Regions from separate parts of the Planococcus sp. TJ-201 genome, predicted to be linked through region 2. Evidence: riboswitches for the same ligand, from Rfam matches in the RefSeq annotation. Region 2 holds a riboswitch; the other holds the start of a gene.

Region 1 (7,724 bases), on a different contig from region 2:
TTCAAGGCATACGCCGCACGTCATACATTTAGATAGCTCGTAAGCCCACTGGCGCTTGCGCTCAGGCATACGCGGTCCATCCCCAAGGTCATGCGTGCCATCGATTGGCACCCAAGCTTTAACTTTCTTCAACGAATCGAACATCCGGCTGCGGTCAATGACAAGGTCACGGACAACAGGGAATGTCTTCATCGGCTGAAGACGGATCGGCTGTTCCAATTGATCCACCAAAGCAGTACACGATTGACGCGCTTTGCCGTTGATGATCATCGAACATGCTCCACAAACCTCTTCCAGACAGTTCATGTCCCACGTTACAGGAGTGGTTTTTTTCCCTTCAATATTGACAGGGTTACGACGAATTTCCATCAATGCCGAAATGACATTCATGTTCATCACATATGGCAATTCGAACTTTTCCCAATACGAATCTTCATCCGTAGAGTTTCTGCGTTCGATTTCAAATATAACCGTTTTTGCTGCTTCACCCATGGTAAATTAGCTCCCTTCTATATCATGCTTTTGCAGAATAATCACGTTTACGCGGCGGAATCAACGAGGTATCGACTTCTTCGTAATGGAAGATTGGTGCATCAAAGCCATTGAATTTCGCCATCGTTGTTTTTAGGTACTCCTCATCGTTACGTTCCGGGAAATCCGGTTTGTAATGAGCGCCGCGGCTTTCGTTTCGGTTGAGTGCCCCGATTGTGATCACTCGTGCTAAATGTAGCATATTTCGCAATTGACGTGTGAACATTGCGCCTTGATTGCTCCAAAGCTGTGTATCCGTGATGCTGATATGGTTGAAACGCTCGAGCAATTCTTGGATTTTTTCATCCGTCTTCTGCAAACGATCGTTATAGCGTACAACTGTTACATTGTCCGTCATCCATTCGCCCAATTCTTTGTGAAGAACATAAGCGTTTTCTGTTCCGTCCAATGCCAAAATTTCTTCCCAGATGCGTTGTTCTTTCGCTTCATGCGCTTCGTAAATTGCTGAAGGAAGATCTTCTGCCAATACATCCAAGCCGTTTACGTAGTCAAGTGCGTTTGGTCCTGCAACCATCCCGCCGTAAATTGCTGACAGCAATGAGTTCGCGCCGAGGCGGTTACCACCATGCTGAGAATAATCACATTCGCCTGCTGCCAAGACACCAGGGATGCTTGTCATTTGGTTGTCATCGACCCACAATCCACCCATTGAATAATGGACAGCCGGGAAGATTTTCATCGGAACTTTACGAGGATCGTCCCCTGTGAATTTCTCGTAAATCTCAATAATCCCGCCAAGTTTAATGTCCAGCTCTTTTGGATCTTTGTGAGAAAGATCCAAGTAAACCATGTTTTCGCCGTTAATGCCGAGCTTCTGGTTAACGCAGACATCAAAGATTTCGCGTGTTGCGATATCACGAGGAACCAAGTTTCCGTATGCCGGATATTTTTCTTCAAGGAAATACCAAGGCTTGCCGTCTTTGTAAGTCCAAATACGTCCGCCTTCTCCACGAGCCGATTCTGACATTAAGCGCAGTTTGTCGTCTCCTGGAATTGCTGTCGGGTGAATTTGAATGAATTCGCCGTTCGCGTAGTATGCCCCTTGCTGATAAACGATAGAAGCCGCTGAACCTGTGTTGATCACAGAGTTTGTTGATTTCCCGAAAATAATCCCCGGTCCGCCAGTTGCCATGATAACAGCATCAGCGCGGAACGATTTGATTTCCATTGTCGTCATGTTTTGTGCTGTGATTCCTTTACCGACACCTTGTTCATCAAGAACAAGACCAAGGAATTCCCAACCTTCATATTTCGTGACCAGTCCGCTTACTTCATAGCGGCGAACCTGCTCATCCAAAGCGTAAAGCAATTGCTGGCCAGTTGTGGCACCCGCAAACGCTGTTCTGTGGTACATGGTTCCGCCAAAGCGACGGAAATCCAATAGGCCTTCCGGCGTACGGTTAAACATAACACCCATGCGATCGAACATGCGGATAATTCCCGGTGCTGCATCCGCCATTGCTTTTACGGGACGCTGGTTTGCCAGGAAATCGCCTCCGTAGACAGTATCGTCAAAGTGAATATCCGGGGAATCCCCTTCACCTTTTGTATTTACTGCTCCGTTAATCCCGCCTTGTGCACAAACTGAGTGGGATCGTTTAACGGGCACGATTGAAAATAAATCGACGGGAGAACCTGCCTCTGCAACTTTAATTGCGGCCATCAAGCCAGCAAGGCCACCACCGACGATAGAAATTTTGCCCTTCGCCATGTTAGTATTCACTCCTCTTTTAGTTCACCAATGATTGAATCATTCTTAAACGAATGCAAACAATGCTCTCATACCAATAATCGATAGTACAACAAATACTAGAAGCGTGAAATAAGTTGCATTACGCTGTGCTGCTTGGGATTGTGTGATTCCCCATGTTACAAGGAATGACCAAATTCCGTTCGCAAAGTGGAAAACTGCGGCCAATACACCCACGATGTAGAATGCCAGCATAAATGGATTGTCTAAAATGTTTGCCATCATGTTGAAATCGGCTTCATCTGCACCGATTGCAACCTGGAATCTTGTTTCAAATACGTGCCAAGCGATGAAGACTACCAGGAAGACCCCTGTATAGCGCTGTGCAACAAATAGCATGTTGCGCAAATAGCTGTAGTGTCCAGGATTGTTCTTCGAAGTAAACGCTATGTATAGCCCGTAAAACGCGTGATACATAAGCGGCAAGTAGATGACAAAGATCTCCAAGAAAATAACGAATGGAAGATTAGCCATAAAGTGAGAGGCTGTATTGAATGACTCTACCCCTTGCGTAGCAAAATGGTTGATGATTAAGTGCTGCGTTAAGAATAAACCGATAGGAATGATCCCCAACAATGAGTGCAGCCTGCGCATTAAAAATTCACGATTGTTATTCAAAATTTTACCCCCCTCAAAACATTGATTGGCAGCGTCCAGAGCAGACAGTATATTACGAAAGCACCTGAAGCCGCACACCATCATGATACAATAATATGACATATTTATTGTACTCCCCCCCTTTGGGAGCGTCAAGGCAACGAAACTCATTCAAACAGATAGTTACCAAGCATTTTAAGCCTATTAGATGGTCTCTTCGCAACAAAACACGGAGAAATGTAACCGTTTTAATCGAATTGCACAAAAAAGCGATTCTCTAATTGAGAATCGCTTTTTCACTCTATTCTGGCCAATTCTACTGCTGTCGGTATTATTGCAATATTGCCATTGAGAATTTGAACGTTTTGTGAATATTTTCACGAACAGTTATTTCAAGAGCAATCGCCTCTGACTTATTTCACTTCTACCTCAGACAATTCATATGCCTCGTGCAACGCATTCGCAGATTTTTTCATATCCACTTCCGGCACAACCACTGAAATTTTGATTTCGGACGTACTGACCATTTTTACAGGGATTTCTTTTCTTCTCAAGATATCAAACATCCGTGCAGCAACCCCTGGATTTGAAACCATTCCAGAGCCGACAATCGATACTTTCGACAAGCCCACTTCAATGGTTACGGATAAAAAGCCAATTTCTTCTTGGGCTTCAGTCAGGACGCGCTGTGTTTCATCCAAGCTTTCCTGGCTAATGGAGAAAGAAACAGATGGTGGAAATTCATCGCTGATGCTTTGAACGATGATATCCACATCAATTTGATTTTCTGCCAGTTTCGTGAAAATATTAGCCAGCGATCCGTTAAACGGTTTTTTATAAGTCACAGTTACACGCGCAATACCTGGTTCAAATGCAACGCCTCTGACGATTAAGTTTTTCTCCACTGTAATCACCTCTTGTATAATTGTGCCAGGCTCATCGGAATAACTTGCTCTGACGGATAATGGTACGTGATTGTTTTTTGCAAACTCAACTGCCCTTGGGTGCAGGACACCCGCTCCAAGATTGGCAAGCTCCAGCATTTCATCATACGAAATTTGTTCCAATTTGCGCGCGCCTGTTACAAAACGCGGATCCGATGTATAGACTCCATCGACGTCGGTATAAATTTCGCATTTCTCTGCCTTTAATGCTGCTGCCAGTGCTACTGCCGTTGTGTCCGATCCTCCGCGACCAAGTGTCGTGATGTTGCCAATTTTATCGACTCCTTGAAAACCGGCGACCACACAAAAATAGCCGCTCTCCAACACGCGCTCAAGCCGTTCTGTATGAATATGTTCAATTCGGGCATTGCGCGGCACAGATTCGGTTTCGATCCCTGCCTGCCAGCCGGTAAAGGACAGCGCTTCATGGCCTAACTTTTTAAAAGCCATTGCCAACAAGGAAATGGTTACTTGCTCACCGGTAGCGAGCAGCATATCCATTTCACGTTTAGGCGGCTCAGAAGAAATTTCTCCGGCCAGACCAAGCAAAGTATCAGTTGTTTTGCCCATTGCTGAAACGACAATCACGACACGCTTGCCTTTTTCTTTTTCGCGGATGACCCGTTCAGCCACTCCAATGATTTTTTCTGGAGTCGCAACGGACGTCCCTCCAAATTTCATAACGATCGTTTCCATTCTATTCACTCCCACATTTAATATGTGGCCCTCAAAATGGCTGGCAGTAAGGCCATTAAAGCAGCACCACCAGACACAAAAAGAGGCAGCTTACCGCAACCGCGGCAAACTACCTCTTTTATCATGCACGAAAAACGTCCATGTGAGATAGCCCTCCAGAGATTGACTCTGACAGCTCTGCACCTCTTAAGTGCAGAACCAGCATGCGTTTTAGCAGCAACACGCACACTTCGGCGACCGCCCCTTTCAGCATCCATCTCAGATTCTGCAAATCTCCGAATGCTTACTATTGACGTTCGCGCCTCTATCATCACTTTTCCAAGTGATCTAAATATTCTCTTACGATAGCACGTTATGACTCACTTGGCAACGTATCCTCTGCAAAATGCTGTTCGATGGACAACGCCAATGCTTCCGGCATGCCCGCCTGTTTGATTTCTTCTACAGAAGCTTCTTTGATCTTTTTAACCGAGCCGAAATGCTTCAGCAGCTGCTGTTTGCGCTTCGGCCCGACCCCTTCAAGTCCATCAAGTGCCGACTGAATCGAATTTTTGCCGCGCAATTGACGGTGGAACGTGATGACAAATCGGTGAACTTCATCCTGAATGCGCTGCATCAGATAAAATGCTTCACTTGTCCGCTTGAGCGGCACGACTTCAACCGGATTGCCATACAATAATTGCGAAGTTTGGTGCTTGTCATCTTTCGCAAGGCCGGCAATTGGAATGGATAGCCCAAGTTCATCTTCTAAAATCTCCCGCGCCGATGACATCTGTCCTTTTCCTCCGTCAATAACGATAAGGTCCGGCAGCGGCAATCCATCTTTCAATACACGCGAATAGCGGCGGCGAATAACTTCTCGCATGGCCGCATAATCATCGGGTTTTGACCCAGAACGCGTTTTATACTTGCGGTAATCTTTTTTGGAAGGCTTGCCGTCAATAAACGTAATCATCGCAGACACGGCATCTGCTCCCTGAATATGTGAATTATCAAATGCCTCAATGCGCAGCGGCGTCTGGATGTTCATCGCATCGCCAAGTTCCTGGCAGGCGCCAATTGTTCGTTCTTCTTGGCGCTCCAGCAGCTGGAACTTTTCTTTGATGGCAATTTCAGCATTTTTCTTCGCCAGCGCCACCAAATCTTTTTTCTTCCCACGCTGAGGCACGAGAACCCGAACTCCGAGCCATTCTTTCAGCATCTCTGGATCGTCTGCTTCCGGAAGCAGGATTTCGTTGGGTTTGACGTGATTGGGCTTTTCATAAAACTGTCCGAGATACGTCAAAAACTCTTCTTCAGGATCCCGGTATAACGGAAATAGCGAGACGTCGCGCTCAATCAACTTGCCTTGGCGCACAAAAAAGACTTGAACGCACATCCACCCTTTGTCGACAGCGTAGCCAAAAACATCGCGATTGGTAAAATCGTTCATTGCCATTTTCTGCTTTTCCATAACGGTTTCGATCATGGAGATTTGGTCGCGGTATTCTTTTGCCCGCTCAAATTCCAGATTTTCTGCAGCTTCCGACATTTTTGTCACCAATTCGTGTTTGACTTCACGGAATCCGCCATTTAAAAACTTGCTGATGCCATCGATCAATTCCTGGTAAGTCTCTTTCTCAATCGGCTTGACACACGGTGCCAGACATTGCCCTAAATGGTAATACAGGCAAACCCGGTCCGGCATGGTGTGGCATTTCCGCAAGGGATACAGACGGTCCAGCAGTTTTTTTGTTTCAGCTGCTGCATAGGCATTTGGATAAGGACCAAAATACTTCCCTTTGTCCTTTTTAACCTGACGGGTAGTGATCAGCTTGGGATGGCGCTCCCCTGTGATTTTAAGGTACGGGTAGCTTTTATCATCTTTAAGCATGATATTGTATTTGGGATCGTATTTTTTGATCAAATTCAATTCAAGAATTAATGCTTCTTTGTCAGAAGATGTAACGATGTACTCAAAATCCTCGATTTCATTAACCAAGCGCTGTGTTTTGGTATCGTGGCTGCCGGTAAAATACGAGCGTACACGGTTTTTGAGAACTTTTGCCTTCCCGACATAAATGACGGTATTTTGGCGGTCTTTCATCAAATAACAACCTGGTTGATCAGGCAGTATTGCCAATTTATGCTGAATCAATTCGTTAGCCATTTTATCTCACCCTATTAAAAAACCGGGCGCCATCACTGGACCCGGTTAAGAATTAATTATGCGTGTTTTTCAACCATTTCAGCTAATGCTTCTTTTGGTCTGAATCCTACTACTTTATCGACAGTCTCTCCGTCTTTTAATAGTAACAAAGTCGGGATGGACATGATGCCGTAATTTCCAGCTGTTTCCTGGTTTTGGTCCACATCAACTTTTACGATTTTAACTTTGTCGCTCATTTCAGCATCCAATTCTTCAAGGACTGGAGCGATCATTTTACATGGTCCGCACCAAGTTGCCCAAAAATCTACTAATACGAGTCCTTCTGATACTTCTTGTGAAAAATTCTGATCTGTTCCGTGTACGATTGTCATGAATAATTCCTCCTTGTGGTTAAACCAAACTATATACAGAGTATAGCACGCGTGAAAAACACTAGCTATTTTTTTGCCTACTCTTCCAATACCCGTCAACTAGCAGGTTTAAACGAGATTTATTCCGCTTTGCATTTCGGCGTTTTGGGACCCATACAGGACGAGGCCATGACAAAATACAAGCAAATACAGGATTAGGCAAGCATGCGTAAAACCACAAATCAAAAACAGGTGAAGAAAAATACAACATTTTTCTTCACCTGTTCCAATTGTAAACTTCAGCAATCTGCCAAATAGCAGATTACATCACTTTCTTGAATTCTTCTGTCAACATCGGAATCACTTCGAACAAGTCCCCAACGATTCCGTAATCTGCTACTTTAAAGATATTGGCTTCTGGATCTTTGTTGATCGCAACAATTACTTTCGAGTTGGACATGCCAGCCATGTGCTGGATTGCTCCAGAAATACCGGCTGCGATGTACAGGTCAGGCGTAACTACTTTGCCTGTCTGGCCAATCTGCAGCGAGTAGTCGCAATAATCTGCGTCGCAAGCTCCGCGCGATGCACCAACGGCTCCACCTAAAAGGCTTGCTAGTTCCTGCAGCGAATCAAATCCTTCAGCACTCTTGACGCCGCGTCCTCCAGCTACGATCACTTTCGCT
Region 2 (7,724 bases):
TGCTGTTGGTCTTCATAATATTCCAATAAAGAGTTCATATGCCCAATCGTTTCTGTGATGTTGCTGCGGTCAATAAAATACATAAAAATACCCTCCAATAGGCGTTAAAAAATCTTGCATTTCTTTCTTTATCATATCATAATGCATGAAAAAACCCCCGGCGGATCAAATATCCGCTTCGGGAGTTTGCTGTTCAGGTTCTTCAATCGGTGGAGCAGCTTTTCCAACTTTCTTTATGACAAAATAGGCGCAACCAAAATTGCAATACTCATATAAATAGTCCTGCAAAGTGCTGATTTTCGTATCGTAAGTCGCCTTGTGGTTGGTATCTTCAAAAAATCCTTTTAAACGCAACTGACCGTATCCCCAGTCACCTAAAATATAATCGTATTTTGATAAAATCTCGCTAAAGCGGGCAGTGATTGCCTCTTCTTTAAACCCTTCACGATAATCAATTAATATGTCATAATCCCACTGATCCAATGTGATCAATTTTCTCACCATCCATTAGCTGTTAATAGCAGCTGCTTGCACTTCTCCGAGGCGCTGACGCTCTTTTGCAGCTGCATTGACTTGCTCATCCGCATGGTAGCTGCTTCGAACCAAAGGGCCTGCCTGGCAATGCGAGAACCCTTTTGTCATCGCAATCTCCCAGAATTCCTTGAATTCTTTTGGCGAATAATATTTTTGTACACTTAAATGTTTTTTTGTAGGCTGAAGATACTGGCCAATTGTCATAATATCGACATCATTTGCACGCAGATCATCCATAACTTCGATGATTTCCTCTTTTGTTTCACCGAGGCCAATCATCAATGAAGATTTAGTCGGAATCTCTGGATGCAGTTCTTTTGAGCGCTTCAATAACTCCAGTGAACGGTCATACTTGGCGCGTGCTCTCACTCTTGGCGTCAGACGACGTACAGTCTCTATATTGTGATTTAAAATATCCGGTTTTGCATCCATTAGCCGTTCCAGATTTTCATAGACTCCACCCATGTCAGACGGCAGGACTTCAATTGTTGTATAGGGATTGGCACGCTTGATCGCTCGGATGGTTTCAGCAAATACAGCCGAACCCCCGTCTTTCAAATCATCGCGCGCAACTGCAGTGATAACAGCGTGCTTCAAGTTCATCATCTTCACCGAAGCCGCAACACGTTCAGGCTCTTGCAAATCAAGTTCATTCGGCAAGCCGGTTTTCACCGCACAGAAGCGGCAAGCTCTCGTGCAAACAGCGCCAAGAATCATAAAAGTAGCGGTTCTCCGAGTACCCCAGCACTCATGGATGTTCGGGCATCTCGCTTCTTCGCAGACGGTATTCAGATTGTTTTCCCGCATCATTTTCTTTAAATCCGTATAGTTTTCATTGGTGTTCAGTTTGATCTTTAACCAATCGGGCTTTCTGAGATGTTCCTGCTTTGTTGACACGCACATCGTCCCCTATCTATCTGGTTTATGAATGGAATACAATTCTATTCCAAATGTATCATAAAGGCCTGTTCCTCACAAGCTCACATACTGGCTCATCTACATGGAAAGGCCCGGAAACTTATCGTTTCCGGGCCTGTCAATTATACGTTGTTTGCAGCGTCTCTTGCTTTGTTCTTTTTGCTGCTAGTGACCGCGTGAATGATGCTGGCAGCCAAGCCGCCCCAGATAATTACCACGCCGATAATCATCACGACAATAGAACTTACTGTCATATGAAGCTCCCCCTTTTAATTGCGCTCGTCATATTCTCCCTGATCTTTATGCCATTTTCCGATAGAGAATAGAATTCCGAAAATAATTGCAGCAGCTGCGACTGCTACACCACCTGACAAGGTAAACATGTTGGAATACCCTTCGTAGTTTCCAGTTTCAGTGTCAAACTCTTGCAGGATGTTCAGTTTCAACAGTCCAAACATCATGTAACCCAAAACGATTGGTGTGATGATGCCTAAACTGAATTTCCACCATGCACCCAAATGAATATCCGAGATTTCGTTGGCATGGCCTTTGAGCAGATCCGCTTTGCGGAATACCCAAACTACCAAGACAACTTCCACTAAACCGACTGCTGCAACACCGAATTGGTTGATAAAGTAATCTGCCAAATCCAGGAAGTACAAACCGCCCTGGGTCGCGAATAAAATTGAAATCAATGCAGCAAGACCACCGCCGAAAAGAACCGATTTTACGCGTGAAATCCCAAACTTCTCTGAGAATCCAGCAACATACGTTTCAGTGATGGAAATCAACGATGTTAATCCAGCCAGTGTTAAGGACAGGAAGAACATGAACCCGAATAACCCATTAAAGCCGGGGAATTCATTGATGATTTGCGGGAATACCACAAATGCCAACCCAACGCCTGCTGTTGCTACTTCACTTACGGCTACTCCCTGCTGGGATGCCATGAATCCAAGTGCGGCGAAAATACCAATACCAGCCAGCAACTCGAAACTCGAGTTGGCAAACCCAGTAATAAATGCGTTATTGGTAATATCCGATTTTTTCGGCAAGTAACTCGAGTACGTGATCATGATTGCGAATGCTACAGACAAACTGAAGAATATATGCCCGTAAGCTGCAACCCATACCGATGGATCGAGGATGGCATCAAAATCCGGCTGGAAAAACGCCTCTAACCCTACCAATGCTCCGTCCAATGTTACTGCGCGAACAACGACTGCGAAGAAAATAATTACCAAAGTCGGAATGAAAATCCGGTTGGCCATTTCAATGCCTTTTTTAACCCCTGCCAGCAAGATCCCTAACGTGATGATCCATACTAAAGCAAGTGGGATAAATACGCCCCATACAATTCCACCAGTTTGTCCTGGTTGAACTGTCAACTGCAAAAAGTCATTGAATAAGAAGTCCTGCGTATCTGTGCCCCATGCCTGGTTGAAAGAAAATATAGTATAGCGCATTGCCCAGGCGATGATAACGGCATAGTACACAGATATGATGAAGGACACGAATACGGCCCACCATCCAAGCCATTCTAATTTTTTGCCGCCCATTCTAAAGAACGATAACGGTGCAGAGCCGCGATATTTATGCCCAATCGTAAATTCCAGTATTAAGATTGGAATTCCTGCAGTTAATAATGCGAACAGGTATGGTATGAAGAATGCACCTCCACCATTTTCATACGCAACATATGGAAAACGCCAAATGTTACCCAAACCTACCGCAGAGCCGACAGCTGCCATAATAAAACCGGCACGTGTACCCCATTGCGAACGTTCCATTTCTCTTCCCCCTTTGTATCCCATTTTATTTACATAAAAATAGGAATTTTGTTTGTTTTCAGATTATTAATTAATCTAAAAATAGTATACCGAGAGGGTCTCACAAAGTAAAGATGAAATCGCAATATATTTCAAAAAAACTATTGCCGCAAAAGTAAATAGGCAGAGAATTAGCTTCTCTGCCCACTTTCTATTATGCATTTTGTTGTTTTTCAATAATAGTTGTACGTTGTGACCAGACAATGAAAAGTATAGCAAGAACCGCTAGGACGACGCCTAGGGAGATCCACAATGAACCGGTAAACCCTATGACAATATACCCTATCGCAGCAATTCCGGCTGCTGTCAACGCATATGGAATTTGCGTTAAGACATGATCCATATGATTGCTCCCAGCTCCTGTGGAAGACAAAATCGTCGTATCGGAAATCGGTGAACAATGATCTCCGAATACTGCTCCTGCCAATACAGCTGATAAAGCAGGCAGCAGCAAGGATGGATCCGCTTCGATCATAATGGTGCCTGCAATCGGCAACAGGATACCAAACGACCCCCACGATGTCCCGGTAGAAAATGCCATAATGCCCGCTAATACAAACAAGAGAACTGGCAAAACGGCTGTTGGTACATTGCCTTCAGAAACAACATTTGCCAAGTAAGCTCCTGTTTCCAATGATCCGATCAAAGAAGTCAGCGACCAAGCAAAAATCAAAATCATTACAGCACCCATCATGGATTTGATGCCTGCCCATATGCCTTTGCCAATCCATCCAGCATTGGCTGTTTTGTTTTTATTGATTTGAAGTGCGTAAAGAACAATGGAGGTCAGTGCACCTAAAACACCACCTACAAGCAGTGAAGCCGGTACATCGGTGTTTTCAAAAATCAACCAGATATCGAAGACTTGTCCGGCATTTTGGAAACCGGTCCAAATCATCGCACCTACCGTACCGACAATCAACAGCAAGATTGGAAGCAGCAAGTCTCGAACACGTCCATGTGAATGTGAAGGAAACTCTTCTTTCATTTCACCTGGAATTGTTTTATCCGGATCGAAAAGCTGTCCTTTCGAAATTGCCAACACTTCGTGTTTTTTCATTTCACCAAAGTCGACGTCGCGAACAGCGACAAAAAAGACGATGGCCAGTGATGCAACCACATAAAAGTTCATTGGCGCCATCCATAAGAAAGCTTCCAATGCAGAATACTCAACAAAAGTCTGGCCAGCCAGGATCGTGGCGATGATCCCGATAATGGCAGCACCCCAACTTGATACAGGCGATACCACACAAACAGGCGCAGCTGTCGAATCAATAAAGTAAGCAAGTTTAGCACGTGAAACTTTGTAGCGGTCTGTGATTGGGCGTGCTACTTGCCCAACTGTCAAAGCATTGAAATAATCATCGATGAAGATGACTATTCCCAGGGCCACTGTCAGAACTTTAGCACCCCGTCTTGACTTGATGCGCGTTGAAGCCCATTCAGCGAAAGCATGGCTGCCCCCTGACAGGCTGACGAATGCTGTAATAACGCCCAGCAATAAAAGAAAAAGAATGATAAAGACGTTGTAGGCATTAAAGCCGCCATCCCAAAAAATAATTGTAAATGATGCCACAAGCTCCTGCAAGGCTTCGATTGGTGCGAACCATGTCAGAATAACAGCTGCTGCGACAATACCGGTGCCCAATGACAACAACACACGGCGCGTTAACAGCACCATGACAATTGCGATAATCGGCGGCAAAATCGAGAAAATCGTGTTCTCCATAAAAACTCCTCCTTATTTTTTGATGGGTGAAAATGAGAAAAAAAAAGGCCGACCTCTCCAGTTGGATAAGTCAGCCTTCTACAATTCGTCTGTGCGTTAAAACGTCAAACAACCCTGTAGCTCTCCACTCAAACTTTCGCTTGAATGACAGTGACATTCTTTTTCAGAATGACCCCAATCCATTTCCCGTGACTACAGGAAATGGATTTCGGCAAAACTTCCTTTCAGATGCGTTCAACGCAGTCAAACTCGCGCATCCTACTGATCAGTCTTGCAGCCTCTACCCACCATTATTTATTTCCTTAATAGCATAGCCCAAACTCTTTACAAAATCAACTGCCCGTAAACTCTGAACATTCCTTCTACTTCAACGCTTTGGTGTGGAAATACTGGCTGAAAACATCCCGTAAAAAATCGGGCATAAAGTATGTTTTAGGAGCTCGTTTCAGACTTGGGAAGAAGTAGCCAAACGTCAACATATCCAGTGTCACTAAGCGATACGTTTGGTCGTGCACCGCTAATTGTCCATTCACGTAAAACCGGTGATCGATGAGCTCCATATTCAAATGCAGCATCTTGCCAAACACGACGCCGCGGAATCCCATGCCTTTCAATTCCAGCTGCGGCCAATCCGAGTTTAAGGACTGCAAGTAAATTTCTTTTAACTCTGCACCGCTTAGCTCGACCATGCATGGATTGATTGGGTGAGGAAGCATTTTATGAAAGTCATAGCGTGTCAAGTCGCCTTCAGACATATCTTCCATGAAGATTCCGGCATTGAACAGAGCGCAATCAGCTCCAGCAAATTCCAGCAGTGCATGACCAAACAGATTCCCCAGTTTTGAGTCCTTAAACCATTCGGCTTTTAAAAATTGGGGACTGTGGAACACCAGCTCACCCATTTGTTTTTTTCCTTCTTCAATCAAAAACTCATCAAATCCTGCTTCTGTTTCCTGTAGGCGGGAAGTTTCGATTAACCGGGCAGAGGATTTTGCAAAGGCTTGCTCCACTGTAATATGGCCAATATAAAACCCGAATTTCCCGGCAGCTCCCAATAGCGTATCCCCTTGCCATTTTCCATCATGGAATGTGTGGTGGGTATGCGCACCCAAAACAATATTGATTTGCGGACATAGATCCACTAAAAGCTCATCTTCCTTGATGCCCAGATGCGATAGGCAGACGATCAAGTCTGTCTCATCTTTTATTTCCTCCACTGCTTGAATGATTGATTGTTTTGCATCCGTAATTTGCCACCCAAGCTTCCGATAAAACGGGGTAAACTCAGCGGTTGCTCCTACCAGTCCAATGCGCATTCCATTTTTCGCTTGGATAATATGATAAGGCTTGGCCCAAATCGGTCGGTTGCCGTCCAAATCGAATAAATTCGACACCACCACTTCAAAGTCAGCCTGGACATACAACTCATCCAGCTCTTCTTTTGACAGCGTGATGCCTTCATTATTGCCGATGGTGACTGCATCGTATTCGGCTTCATTTAACAGGAGTACGTTTCCTTTGCCGGCAGTGCCTTCGGTATAAGGATGCGACCGGTCAGCATGGTCACCAATATCTAAAATCAGACAGACATCCCCTTCTTCTTCGTGCCACCTTTTGCGCTCGGCTAAAAAAGACTTGATGCGTGGCCAATTCGCAAAATGGCTATGCAAATCGTTGGTATGATAAATATGGATTGTATGATTCATGAAAACACCTCTTTAAGAACTGAATATTCCTTCGTAAATTGATCGCAGCCCCAGTACCAGAAGCACAATGCGCAAAATCACCACCAACATTTCTGAATCGAGGCGTTTGTTTAATTTGGCTCCAATTTTTGCTCCGAGATATGCACCTGGCACAACCGCGATTGTATAAATCCAAGGTACATGCCCTAAAGCAATATGGGTTGCTGAGTTGATGAGTGCCGACAAAAAAACCATAAACATCGACGTGCCAATGGCCACATGCGGCGGAAACAAAAATAAAAGAATCATTGCAGGAACAATAATTGATCCCCCGCCAATGCCAAAAAGTCCCGACGCAAAGCCCACAAAAAATGTCAGCAGCAAGGCAAACCAAATGGGGTAGCCGTAGATGTATTGTCGATCCTGTGTGTCTGTGAACGTCGTTTTTCGTCCGTTGTCAACAAACCAGTGGACAGCTTTCAAATGATCACGCGTCATTAACAACAAGGATAGGAAGACGAGAAGAATGCCAAAATACAGGTTGAATGAAGGCAAGTCTAAACTTTTATTGACAAAAGCGCCGATCACGGTTCCCGGCGCACTGCCTGCGAAGAAAATAAGAGCACTTTTGTAATCCACTGTCCGAACTTTCATATAAGCCAAAGTGGAAGAAAGGCCAATAAAAACCATCATAATGACGGACAAGCCAACTATTTTCTGAGGAGAGAGTTCGGGGAAAAAGGCAAAGCTGGTGCCCAAAAACAACAAGGCCGGCACCAATATAACTCCTCCTCCAAGCCCTATCAAAGCGCCAACGATTCCGGAAACGACTCCGACAAGCGCCATGACTAAGAAAACCATTAAAATCCACCTTCAAACAAATCCAATTGTTTTGGTGAAAGTCCATCAAATGATAATCCATTCATTTTCTGAAACTCTTTTGCATCCCCTGCTGCATGGCCACCTGAATTATTATTAAAGATAACATAGACCTTGTCAGTAGTGTCAGCCAACGTCTTGACGGCACGG

The links. A riboswitch is a leader RNA that binds a small molecule or an ion and turns the genes downstream of it on or off. The one in region 2 is predicted to bind lysine.
Region 1: another riboswitch for lysine. It lies ahead of AC4EG4_RS08175 (aspartate kinase); the one in region 2 lies ahead of AC4EG4_RS15535 (Na+/H+ antiporter NhaC family protein).

What each region holds. Positions count from the first base shown of each region.
Region 1 is NZ_JBZDOG010000002.1:488,967-496,690, forward strand. It holds gene sdhB (succinate dehydrogenase iron-sulfur subunit) at 1-492, opposite strand, end outside; gene sdhA (succinate dehydrogenase flavoprotein subunit) at 515-2,263, opposite strand; gene AC4EG4_RS08170 (succinate dehydrogenase cytochrome b558 subunit) at 2,309-2,920, opposite strand; gene AC4EG4_RS08175 (aspartate kinase) at 3,313-4,539, opposite strand; lysine riboswitch at 4,680-4,854, opposite strand; gene uvrC (excinuclease ABC subunit UvrC) at 4,892-6,688, opposite strand; gene trxA (thioredoxin) at 6,745-7,059, opposite strand; gene AC4EG4_RS08190 (electron transfer flavoprotein subunit alpha/FixB family protein) at 7,361-7,724, opposite strand, start outside.
Region 2 is NZ_JBZDOG010000006.1:163,187-170,910, reverse strand. It holds gene AC4EG4_RS15560 (DUF86 domain-containing protein) at 1-83, opposite strand, end outside; gene AC4EG4_RS15555 (YutD family protein) at 166-492, opposite strand; gene lipA (lipoyl synthase) at 508-1,431, opposite strand; gene AC4EG4_RS15545 (MetS family NSS transporter small subunit) at 1,575-1,706, opposite strand; gene AC4EG4_RS15540 (sodium-dependent transporter) at 1,722-3,242, opposite strand; gene AC4EG4_RS15535 (Na+/H+ antiporter NhaC family protein) at 3,436-5,010, opposite strand; lysine riboswitch at 5,120-5,301, opposite strand; gene AC4EG4_RS15530 (bifunctional metallophosphatase/5'-nucleotidase) at 5,373-6,716, opposite strand; gene AC4EG4_RS15525 (sulfite exporter TauE/SafE family protein) at 6,729-7,556, opposite strand; gene AC4EG4_RS15520 (DUF72 domain-containing protein) at 7,556-7,724, opposite strand, start outside.